DNA from 2 places in the Arthrobacter sp. 10T44 genome. Region 2 is predicted to be linked to the other one. Evidence: riboswitches for the same ligand, from Rfam matches in the RefSeq annotation. Region 2 holds a riboswitch; the other holds the start of a gene.
The links. A riboswitch is a leader RNA that binds a small molecule or an ion and turns the genes downstream of it on or off. The one in region 2 is predicted to bind cyclic di-AMP.
Positions count from the first base shown of each region.

Region 1: linked by a shared signal. The riboswitch ahead of AC1DBL_RS08250 (aggregation-promoting factor C-terminal-like domain-containing protein) and the one ahead of AC1DBL_RS07060 (NlpC/P60 family protein) in region 2 are both predicted to bind cyclic di-AMP.

Region 1 is NZ_JBFTGT010000004.1:82,357-86,713, forward strand. Features, by position in the region: gene AC1DBL_RS08240 (bifunctional glycosyltransferase family 2/GtrA family protein) at 1-46, shown strand, start outside; gene AC1DBL_RS08245 (glycosyltransferase family 39 protein) at 47-2,083, shown strand; cyclic di-AMP (ydaO/yuaA leader) riboswitch at 2,243-2,423, shown strand; gene AC1DBL_RS08250 (aggregation-promoting factor C-terminal-like domain-containing protein) at 2,422-3,159, shown strand; gene AC1DBL_RS08255 (VOC family protein) at 3,262-3,639, opposite strand; gene upp (uracil phosphoribosyltransferase) at 3,736-4,357, opposite strand, start outside.
Region 2 is NZ_JBFTGT010000003.1:105,553-109,909, forward strand. Features, by position in the region: cyclic di-AMP (ydaO/yuaA leader) riboswitch at 1-166, shown strand, start outside; gene AC1DBL_RS07055 (M23 family metallopeptidase) at 171-989, shown strand; cyclic di-AMP (ydaO/yuaA leader) riboswitch at 1,136-1,294, shown strand; gene AC1DBL_RS07060 (NlpC/P60 family protein) at 1,558-2,322, shown strand; gene AC1DBL_RS07065 (HNH endonuclease) at 2,566-3,066, shown strand; gene mobA (molybdenum cofactor guanylyltransferase) at 3,157-3,867, shown strand; gene AC1DBL_RS07075 (DUF6457 domain-containing protein) at 3,851-4,138, shown strand; gene AC1DBL_RS07080 (molybdopterin-binding protein) at 4,135-4,357, shown strand, end outside.

The DNA of each region.
Region 1 (4,357 bases), on a different contig from region 2:
CGCCGCCAACGACTCAGCCCTCCCCCACACAGAAACGGCCAAGTAAATGACCGCAACCCTCGACCCCGCCACCGGCGGCCCGGCCGGCAGCACGCCCGCATCGGCGCCCGCACCCTCGACGACGGCGACCCGCCCGGCAGCTCCTCGACCGGCCGCCGCGCAGGACCGCCGGGCACGCCTGCTGTTCGGACCACAGCGGTGGTGGGTGCGGCCCTCGGCGGCCCTGCTGCTGGTCTTCACCGCAGTGATGTACCTGTGGAACCTGGAAGCCACCGGCTACGCCAACTCCTTCTACGCCGCAGCGATCCAGGCCGGCACCAAGGACTGGACCGCGCTGCTGTTCGGTTCCCTCGACGCGGGCAACGCCATCACGGTGGACAAGCCACCGGCCGCGCTCTGGATCCCGGCCCTCGCCGGGCGGATCTTCGGTTTCTCGGCACTGAGCATGCTCATTCCCCAGTCGCTCATGGGGGTGGCCGCCGTCGGACTTCTGTACCTGACCGTCAAACGCGTGTCCGGTTCCGCGGCGGGCCTGCTGGCCGGCGGTGCCCTGGCGCTGACCCCAGTGGCAGCCCTGATGTTCCGCTTCAACAACCCGGACGCCATGCTCACCCTGTGCCTGGTGCTGGCCGCCTACCTCACCACCCGCGCCATCGAAAAGGCCGGCTGGAAATGGCTCGCCGCAGCCGGCGCGGTAATCGGCCTGGCGTTCCTGACCAAGATGCTGCAGGGCTTCCTGATAGTGCCCGGACTGGCCTTGGCCTACCTGTGGGCGGCACCCACCACCCTCGGCCGCCGGCTCCTGCACCTCCTCGCCGCCGCGGCGGGGATCGCCGTCGTGGCCGGCAGCTACCTGGCGCTGTTCCAGCTCACTCCCGCCTCGGCCCGGCCGTACATGGCGGGGTCGGAGACCAACAGCTTCCTGGAACTCACCTTCGGCTACAACGGCCTGGGCCGGATCACCGGGTCCGGCGGCGGGATGCCCGGCGGAAATCCTTTCGGAAATGCCGGCGGCCCGGGCGGAAACGGCAACGTGGGCTTCGGCGGCGCGGCCGGGATCACCCGGATGTTCGGGACCAGTTTCGGCGGAGAAGTGTCCTGGCTGTTGCCGGCGGCCCTGGTCCTGCTGGTGGCAGGTTTGTGGTTCACCCGGCGAGAGGCCCGGACCTCCGCCACCCGTGCCGCGCTCCTGCTCTGGGGCGGCTGGCTGCTGATCACGGCAGGCATCCTCAGCTTCATGAGCGGCACCGTGCATCCGTACTATGCCGTGGCACTGGCCCCCGCCGTCGCGGCCCTGGTGGGCATCGGCTCGGCGGAACTGTGGCGCGGCCGGACCCACTGGCCCGCTCGGATGGTCCTGGCCGTGACGGTGTTGGCCGCCTCGGTCTGGTCCGCCGTGCTCCTGGGCCGCGACCCGGCATGGCTGCCCGGGCTCCGGGTGATCGCCGTCGTCCTGGGCGTGCTGGCCGCCGCGGCGCTGCTGCTCCGGGTGGACAGCCTGGCGGCGCTCCCGGCCCGGCTCCGCAAAGCCGCTGCGGCCGGCGTCATGGTCCTTTCACTGCTGGCCGGCGGGCTCGGGACCACCGCCTGGACGCTGGCGACGGCGGCCCAGGCGCATTCGGGGTCAATCCCCACCTCCGGGCCCACCGCGTCCGCGATGGGCGGCGGCTTCGGGGCGGCCGGCAGGCCGGACGGCGGGATCGCCGGTTCCAGCGGGGCGGCCGCCGGCGGGCCCGGCGGACCCGGCGCGGATACGGCGTCGGCTGAGCTGACAGCGTTGCTGAAGTCCTCCGGCGCCAAATGGTCCGGGATTGTCTCCGGCGCCACCCAGGCCGCCAGCCTGGAACTCGCCACCGGCACCAATGTGATCGCGCTGGGCGGCTGGAACGGCGGCGACCCGTACCCCACGCTCGAGCAGTTCCAAGCGATGGTGGGCCGCGGCGAGATCGGCTACTTCATCTCCGGCGGCATGGGCGGCCTGGGCGGGGGCCGCGGCGGCAACTCCGAGGTCGCCAGCTGGGTCGCGGCCAACTACCAGGCCCAGACCGTGGGGAACGCCACCGTGTACAAGCTGGCGAAGTAGGCTCCTCTCCCCGCTTGCCTCCGTCTCCGCCGCGCCGTTTCGACGGTTCCGTGCCCGCTCGATGCTTACCGGGGGCCAGCCGTTACCTAAATGTGACATCTGATTGAAAGTCCGGTACCGTTTTAGGGTGCGGCCATCGATCTGGCCGCGTGTCCGGGCTGACGCCAAACTCTGCCGCTACCCGGATTCCCATGGACCAGGCAGAGACGGGGAACCCAGAGTTCCCGGGCATTCTGCATCCATGCACCCTTGGGGTTAAGCCGCCACGTCGAGATTCCGTGCGGCCGGATTTCGCATCCGAACCCGACAGCTAACTCCGTAGGCGTTGAGAGGCGAACATGACTGAAATCAAGGCACCCACGCGCCCAGAAGGCGCTAAACGCACGTCCGACGCCGAGCGCGCGCGCCACCGCGCCGAGCCGGCGAAGCACACTTCGAGCCCGTCCCGGCCCCGTGCCCGGACCAATGGCAAGCGCGCCGCCGTCGTAGCCACCGCTTTCGCCGTCCTGCTGGGGGCAGGGGCCGCGGGCCAGGCCTCCGGCACTGCAGCGCATACGGCCGAAGCGTCGAAAGACACTGCCGCGTCCCTGCAGACCCTGGACTTCGAACGCGTCGGCAGCAACACGCCCACCTCGCCCGCCCCGATGAGCGTGGAGGCCCAGGCCTCCAAAATCAAGCCCGCCAAGGCCCCGGCGGCCAAGGCTCCGGCTGCCAAGGCGCCTGCTCCGGCTGCCAAGGCGCCTGCTCCCGCGAAGCCGGTCGCCATTGACGACCCCGCCGGTGCGCAGGCCTACGCCGCCTCTCAGCTGCCCGCCCACGGCTGGGCCCCGAGCGAGATGCAATGCCTGATGAAGTTGTGGACCAGGGAGTCCGACTGGAAGACCACGGCTACCAACGCCAGCAGCGGCGCTTACGGCGTGGTCCAATCGCTGCCCGCCGAAAAGATGGCCAGCGCCGGCGCCGATTACCGGACCAACTACCGGACCCAGATCAACTGGGGACTGGAGTACGTGCAGGACCGCTACGGTTCACCGTGCGGCGCCCTGAACTTCCACTACGCGAACAACTGGTACTAAGCGCGGCCGAGGCTGCATGCCATGAGTGAGGCCCCGGATCCTTGGATCCGGGGCCTCACGTGCGCCTGCCGCCGCGCCGCCTGCGGAATACGGGCCGCCGCGCTAGCCGTTCGGACGGTTGGGAATGTACTGCACCCCCCATTTGTTGCCGTCGGGATCGGCGAAGTAGACGAAATGCCCCCAGTCCTGGACATCGATGTCGCTGACGTCCACACCGTTGCCCTTGAGTTGCTGGTGCGCCGCCTGGATGTCGCTGACGACCAGCTGCAGGCCGGGGGCGGTGCCGGGCGGGGCGTCGTTGAGGCCCTCGCCAATCGCGATCGAGCACCCGGAACCCGGCGGGGTCAGCTGGACGAAACGGATGCCTGGCGTGGGCCGTTCGTCGTAGTCGGCGTTGAAGCCGACCTTGTTCACATAGAAGTCCTTGGCCCGGTCCACATCCGACACGGGGACAAACACGAGTTCAAGTTTCCAGTCCATGGGCACAGGCTAGTCCCGGACGCCTTACGCCGGAACCCTTGACCGCGGGGACGTTTCAACCGCCCTACCCGCGAGGGCAGCAGTGCATGCCGGCGGCTAGACCGCGATGCCGTACAGGCGGTCTCCGGCGTCGCCCAGCCCGGGCACAATGTACGACTTTTCGTTGAGCTTCTCGTCGATGGAGGCCAGCACGATGGTCACGTTGGCGTCCGAGAGCTCTTCTTCCAGCTTGGCCAGGCCCTCCGGGGCGGCCAGCAGGCAGATGCAGGTGACGTCCGACGCGCCGCGCTTGAAGAGGAACTTGATCGCCTCGCGCAGGGTGCCGCCGGTGGCGAGCATCGGGTCCAGGACGAAGATCTGCCGGTCTGTCAGGTTCTCCGGGAGGCGCTCGGCGTAGGTGATGATGTCCAGGGTCTCTTCGTCCCGGGCCATGCCCAGGAAGCCGACCTCGGCGGTGGGCACCAGCTTGGTCATGCCCTCCAGCATGCCGAGACCGGCGCGCAGGATCGGAACCACCAGCGGGGTGGGCTTGGTGAAAGCCGTGCCGACGGTGGTGCTGACCGGCGTCTCGATGGTCACCGGCTCGGTGCGGACGTCCCGGGTTGCCTCATAGGCCAGGAGCGTGACGAGCTCCTCGGTGAGCTGGCGGAAGACCGGGGACGGGGTGTTCTTGTCCCGCAGAACGGTGAGTTTATGGGCGACCAGCGGGTGGTCGACA
Region 2 (4,357 bases):
GCTGTTGATTCAACAGCCTTGGGGTGAAGTCCGCTAGCGGCAAGCAATTCAAACTGGGACCTCCGTGGATGCCCCTGCGTCTGGATGCTTGCACCGGCGGACCGGGTCTTTGATCTCTCTGACCCGAATCCGACAGCTAACTTCGCAGGCTATCCAGAGAGGAACCGTTCTTGACCACCCAGACCGTCAGGGGCCGCCGTCGTGCGACCGGTCCCGCTCCGGAGCCACGCCCGGCCGCCGTCGTCCTCGACGAGCGCCCGCGTGACGCGCACCGCGAAGCGCGCCGCGGCCGGCGCAGCGCGTTCCGTCAGGTAACAGACTTCGCCGCTGTCAGCGGCGTGGGGCAGAAGGCAGGCATTGCCCTGGCCGCCACGGGTTTGGTCCTCACCGTTACAGTTCCGGCCACCGGCCCCGTGATGGCCACCGATGCGGCCAGGTCCGGTTCGGTTTCCGCGGCGGCCCAGCCCGAGGTCAAGGCCCCGGCCGCCGAAATCAACTTCAACCGCACGGCCGTCACCACCAAGGGTGACCCGGACAGCAAGCTCAAGCAGTTGCTGAGCGCGCAGTCCGTCGGCAGCATCACCCGGGCAGCCTCCGCGGGCAGCCTCGGGGCGCCGCTGGATTCCATGGTCACGGCCTCGCCGTTCGGCTACCGGGTCAGTCCCATCACGGGAGCCGTCGGGGAATTCCACCGGGGCCAGGACTACGCGGCCCAGTGCGGCACTCCTGTACATGCCGCCGCGAGCGGCACCGTAACCTTTTCCGGCTGGCACCCCTACGGGGGCGGCAACCGGGTCGTGATCGACCATGGCAACGGCCTGGAGACCACGTACAACCACTTGTCGTCCTCCGACGTCCACGTGGGCCAGCAGGTCTCACGTGGCGATGTGGTGGCGATGAGCGGGACCACCGGCGCCTCCACCGGCTGCCACCTCCACTTCGAGGTGATGGTCAACGGGGAAGTTGTTGACCCGCTCGGCTGGCTTTAGCCAAGCCGAGGGACCACTCGCATTTCTGTGACACGCCGTGATCTGAATGTGACATTGAGTCCCAACTGCTGTACCGTATGAAGCACGCCAACTTCTCCGAAGTTGGCGCTCTTGAGTGGATTGCCTAACTCTGCCACCGCTCAAGGTCCGTTCGCATGACATCGTCTGGCAGGGGCGGGGGAACCAATTTTGGTCTTCGCAAGAAGACCTTGGGGTTAAGTCGCAAAGCTTCCCAGGAAGCAGCGCGGCCGGGTGACTCCCATCCGAATCCGACAGCTCACCTCGTAGGCATTGGGAGAGGCTACTTTCGTGTCTTCACGCCACAATGCTGCGCGTTCTCGCGCTGGCGAGGCTCAGTTGAGCCCGCTGAATTCCATGCTCCGTGCCGCCCTTGCCGGCGCCCGGACTGGATCACACAACGCAGTTCCCGCTTTTGGCGCGTCTTCGCAGTACACCCTTCGCTAAGAAACCCGTTTCGGGGCGATCCGGCGTACCCCCAAGATGCCGGAGCGTCCTCAGTCCCGCCTGCAAGCAGCGCGGACCCAAGGATCACGAAAGAGAGAACTGAATGACTACTCGTGCAACCATTGCACGCCACCGCGCGGAGGTCACCAAGACCAACTCGCTGGCTGTCATTGCTAAGGCCGTCGGCGACAACGCCGGTGGTATGGGTCGCCAGGCCGCGGTTATCGCTGCAGCCTCCGGCCTGGTCCTGACCAGCGGTATCGCAGCCAACGCTGCCGAGACCAACGTTCAGCGTGAATCGACTTCCGCTTCGGCCATGGAAGTACAGTCCAACGCACCGGCCACGATCTCCGCGGCCTCCAGCATCGCGATCTCCTACGAGAAGCCTGCTGTCACCACCGCGCCGGCTCCCGTTGTCGAGGCGGCCAAGCCCGTCGTCAACGTCCAGGAAGCGGACACCGCCGTCACCGGTACCGGAACTGGTACCGGCACCGCGGTCACCGCATCGCTGGCCACCAAGGCTCCGGCCGCCGTCAGCGGCATGGGCGCTTCGATCGCCGCTGCTGCCTACGCACAGATCGGTGTCTCCCAGGATTGCACCATGCTGGCCACCAACGCGTTGGCCGCAGTGGGCGTCCACTACCACGGCTGGCCGGCGGGTTACCTGTCCCTGGGCCGCACCGTGAGCGCCGCCGAGGCCCAGCCGGGCGACCTCGCCTACTACCAGAACGGCGGCATGGGCATGGCCCACATCGCCGTTTACGTCGGCAACGGCATGGCCGTCCATGGCGGCTGGAACGGCGGCACCACCGCGCTGTACAGCGTCAACGTGGGCTCCGGCCCGGTCTTCATCCGCGTCGGCGGCTAGGACTTAGGCGCGTCTAACGCCTGAAGCTTTGTGAAGGACCCCTGCCCTCGCGGCAGGGGTCCTTTGCAGTTTGCGGCTCGCTCGCGCCCGCCCGCCGACGCGCGGCCGGGAAGCCCGGCAAAGAAAAATTCGGCAATCCGGGCCTTCGGTGTTTACTCTTGTGGTGTCGATCCATAGCCCGACCATGCACAGGGCAGCCGGCCCTCGTGCCCCTGGCGGGTGCGGCCGTGAAGAGGTATGCGGATGCGCACTCTCGTTCTGAATGCTGGATATGAACCGCTGGCGGTAGTCACCTTCCGCCGGGCGCTGGTGCTTGTACTGACCGGGAAGGCCAGCGTGGTGGCCGAGGGGGATGACCCCGTGGTGGGTCCGCAGGATATCCTCGGCCGACCGACGGTGATCCTGCTTAACCGGTACATCAGGCCGCGCTACAACACCCTGACGGCCGTGAGCCGCAGGGGAGTGCTCCGCAGGGACAACCACCGTTGCGCCTACTGCGGCAAGGCTGCCCACACCATCGACCATGTCCACCCCAAGTCGCGGGGCGGGGCGGATTCCTGGGAGAACCTGGTGGCGGCCTGCCTGCGCTGCAACAACGCCAAGGGAGACCACACGCCCGCCGAAATGGGCTGGAAGCTGGGCTTCGTTCCCGGGCCGCCGAAGGGCACGATCTGGCAGATCAAGGAACTGGAGAAGCCGACGCCCGCCTGGGATCCGTTCCTGCTCCCCGAAAAGGCGCACTAGGCAGGCGCACCGGGCAGGCGCACTGAGCAGGCGCACCGGCGTCGCGGGCTGACCCGGCCGCGGTGAGGCCGATGCGGCTAGGCTGGGCTGGTGGAATTTGACGCTGTTGTACTCGCCGGGGGCCGGTCCGCCAGGCTTGGCGGCGTACCCAAGGCCCGGCTGACGGTCGACGGCGGCACCCTGCTAAGTCGGTCACTGCAGGCTGCCCGGGGCGCCCGCCGGACCGTCGTCGTCGGCCCCGACCCCGGCGACCTCCCACCAGATGTGCTCGGCTGTCGCGAGGACCCGCCGTTTGGCGGACCCGCCGCCGCGATTGCCGCCGGCCTTTCCGCCCTGGCCGCCGTTGGGCGCGGCGAGCCCGCCGCAGCCGGCGCGGCCTCGCTGACCCTCGTGCTGGCCTGCGACATGCCCCGCGTGGCCGACGCCGTCCGCGCCTTGCTCGACGCACTGGCTGATGTCCTCGCCAATGCCCCGGGTGACGCCGCGGCCGGCCCCGTCGACGGGTTCGTGGCCGTTTCGGCGGACGGCCGCCTGCAACCCCTCGTGGGACTTTATGGCACGGCCGCGCTAGAACGCGCCGTCGCCGACGCGGCGCGGCGGAACGCCCTCGAGGGGGGCTCAGTGTTCTCCCTCCTTGCTAGTCTTGAGCTGCGGCAGGTTCCGGTTCCGTCGGGTTCCACCGATGATGTGGACACTTGGGACGACGCCTCCGCCATGGGGGTGTCCACGCCCGGTCCGGGCCAGTCCGGGGCGCTGGGGCCCAACTCAACTTTGGAGGCAAACGGTGAAGAGCCAGGATGAAACGCTTGAAGACTGGTGCCGTGCGCTGCTCCAGGCCCTTGAGCTCGAAGATGTCGAGATCGACATCAACGAAGTGCTGGGGCTGGCCGGTGTGGCCGCCCACTCCGTCGTCCGGCCGGCCGCGCCGCTGACCACCTTCATCGCCGGCTTCGCCGCCGGCCTGGCGTCCGGATCCGGCCAGGCGCCGGACAGCGTGTCAATGCAGGCCGCCATGGGCGTGGCCCGGAAGCTCGCCAAGGAGTACGCCGCCGCCGAGGCTTCCGGGGCATGACCCCGGAGCCCCCTGACGGCAGCAGCGGCGTCGAGGACGACGATTCCGTGTCCGAACCGTCCGCCGCGCCACCGGATGCCGACGCCTCCGTCGACAATAACGCCCACGACGACGATGACGCCGACGACGGCGCCGCCGCCGTCGCGGAGGCGCCGCACCGGCATGTCGCCCACAGCTGGCAGGAAGCCCGGCAACTGGCCTTCGACTGCGCCGTGCCCA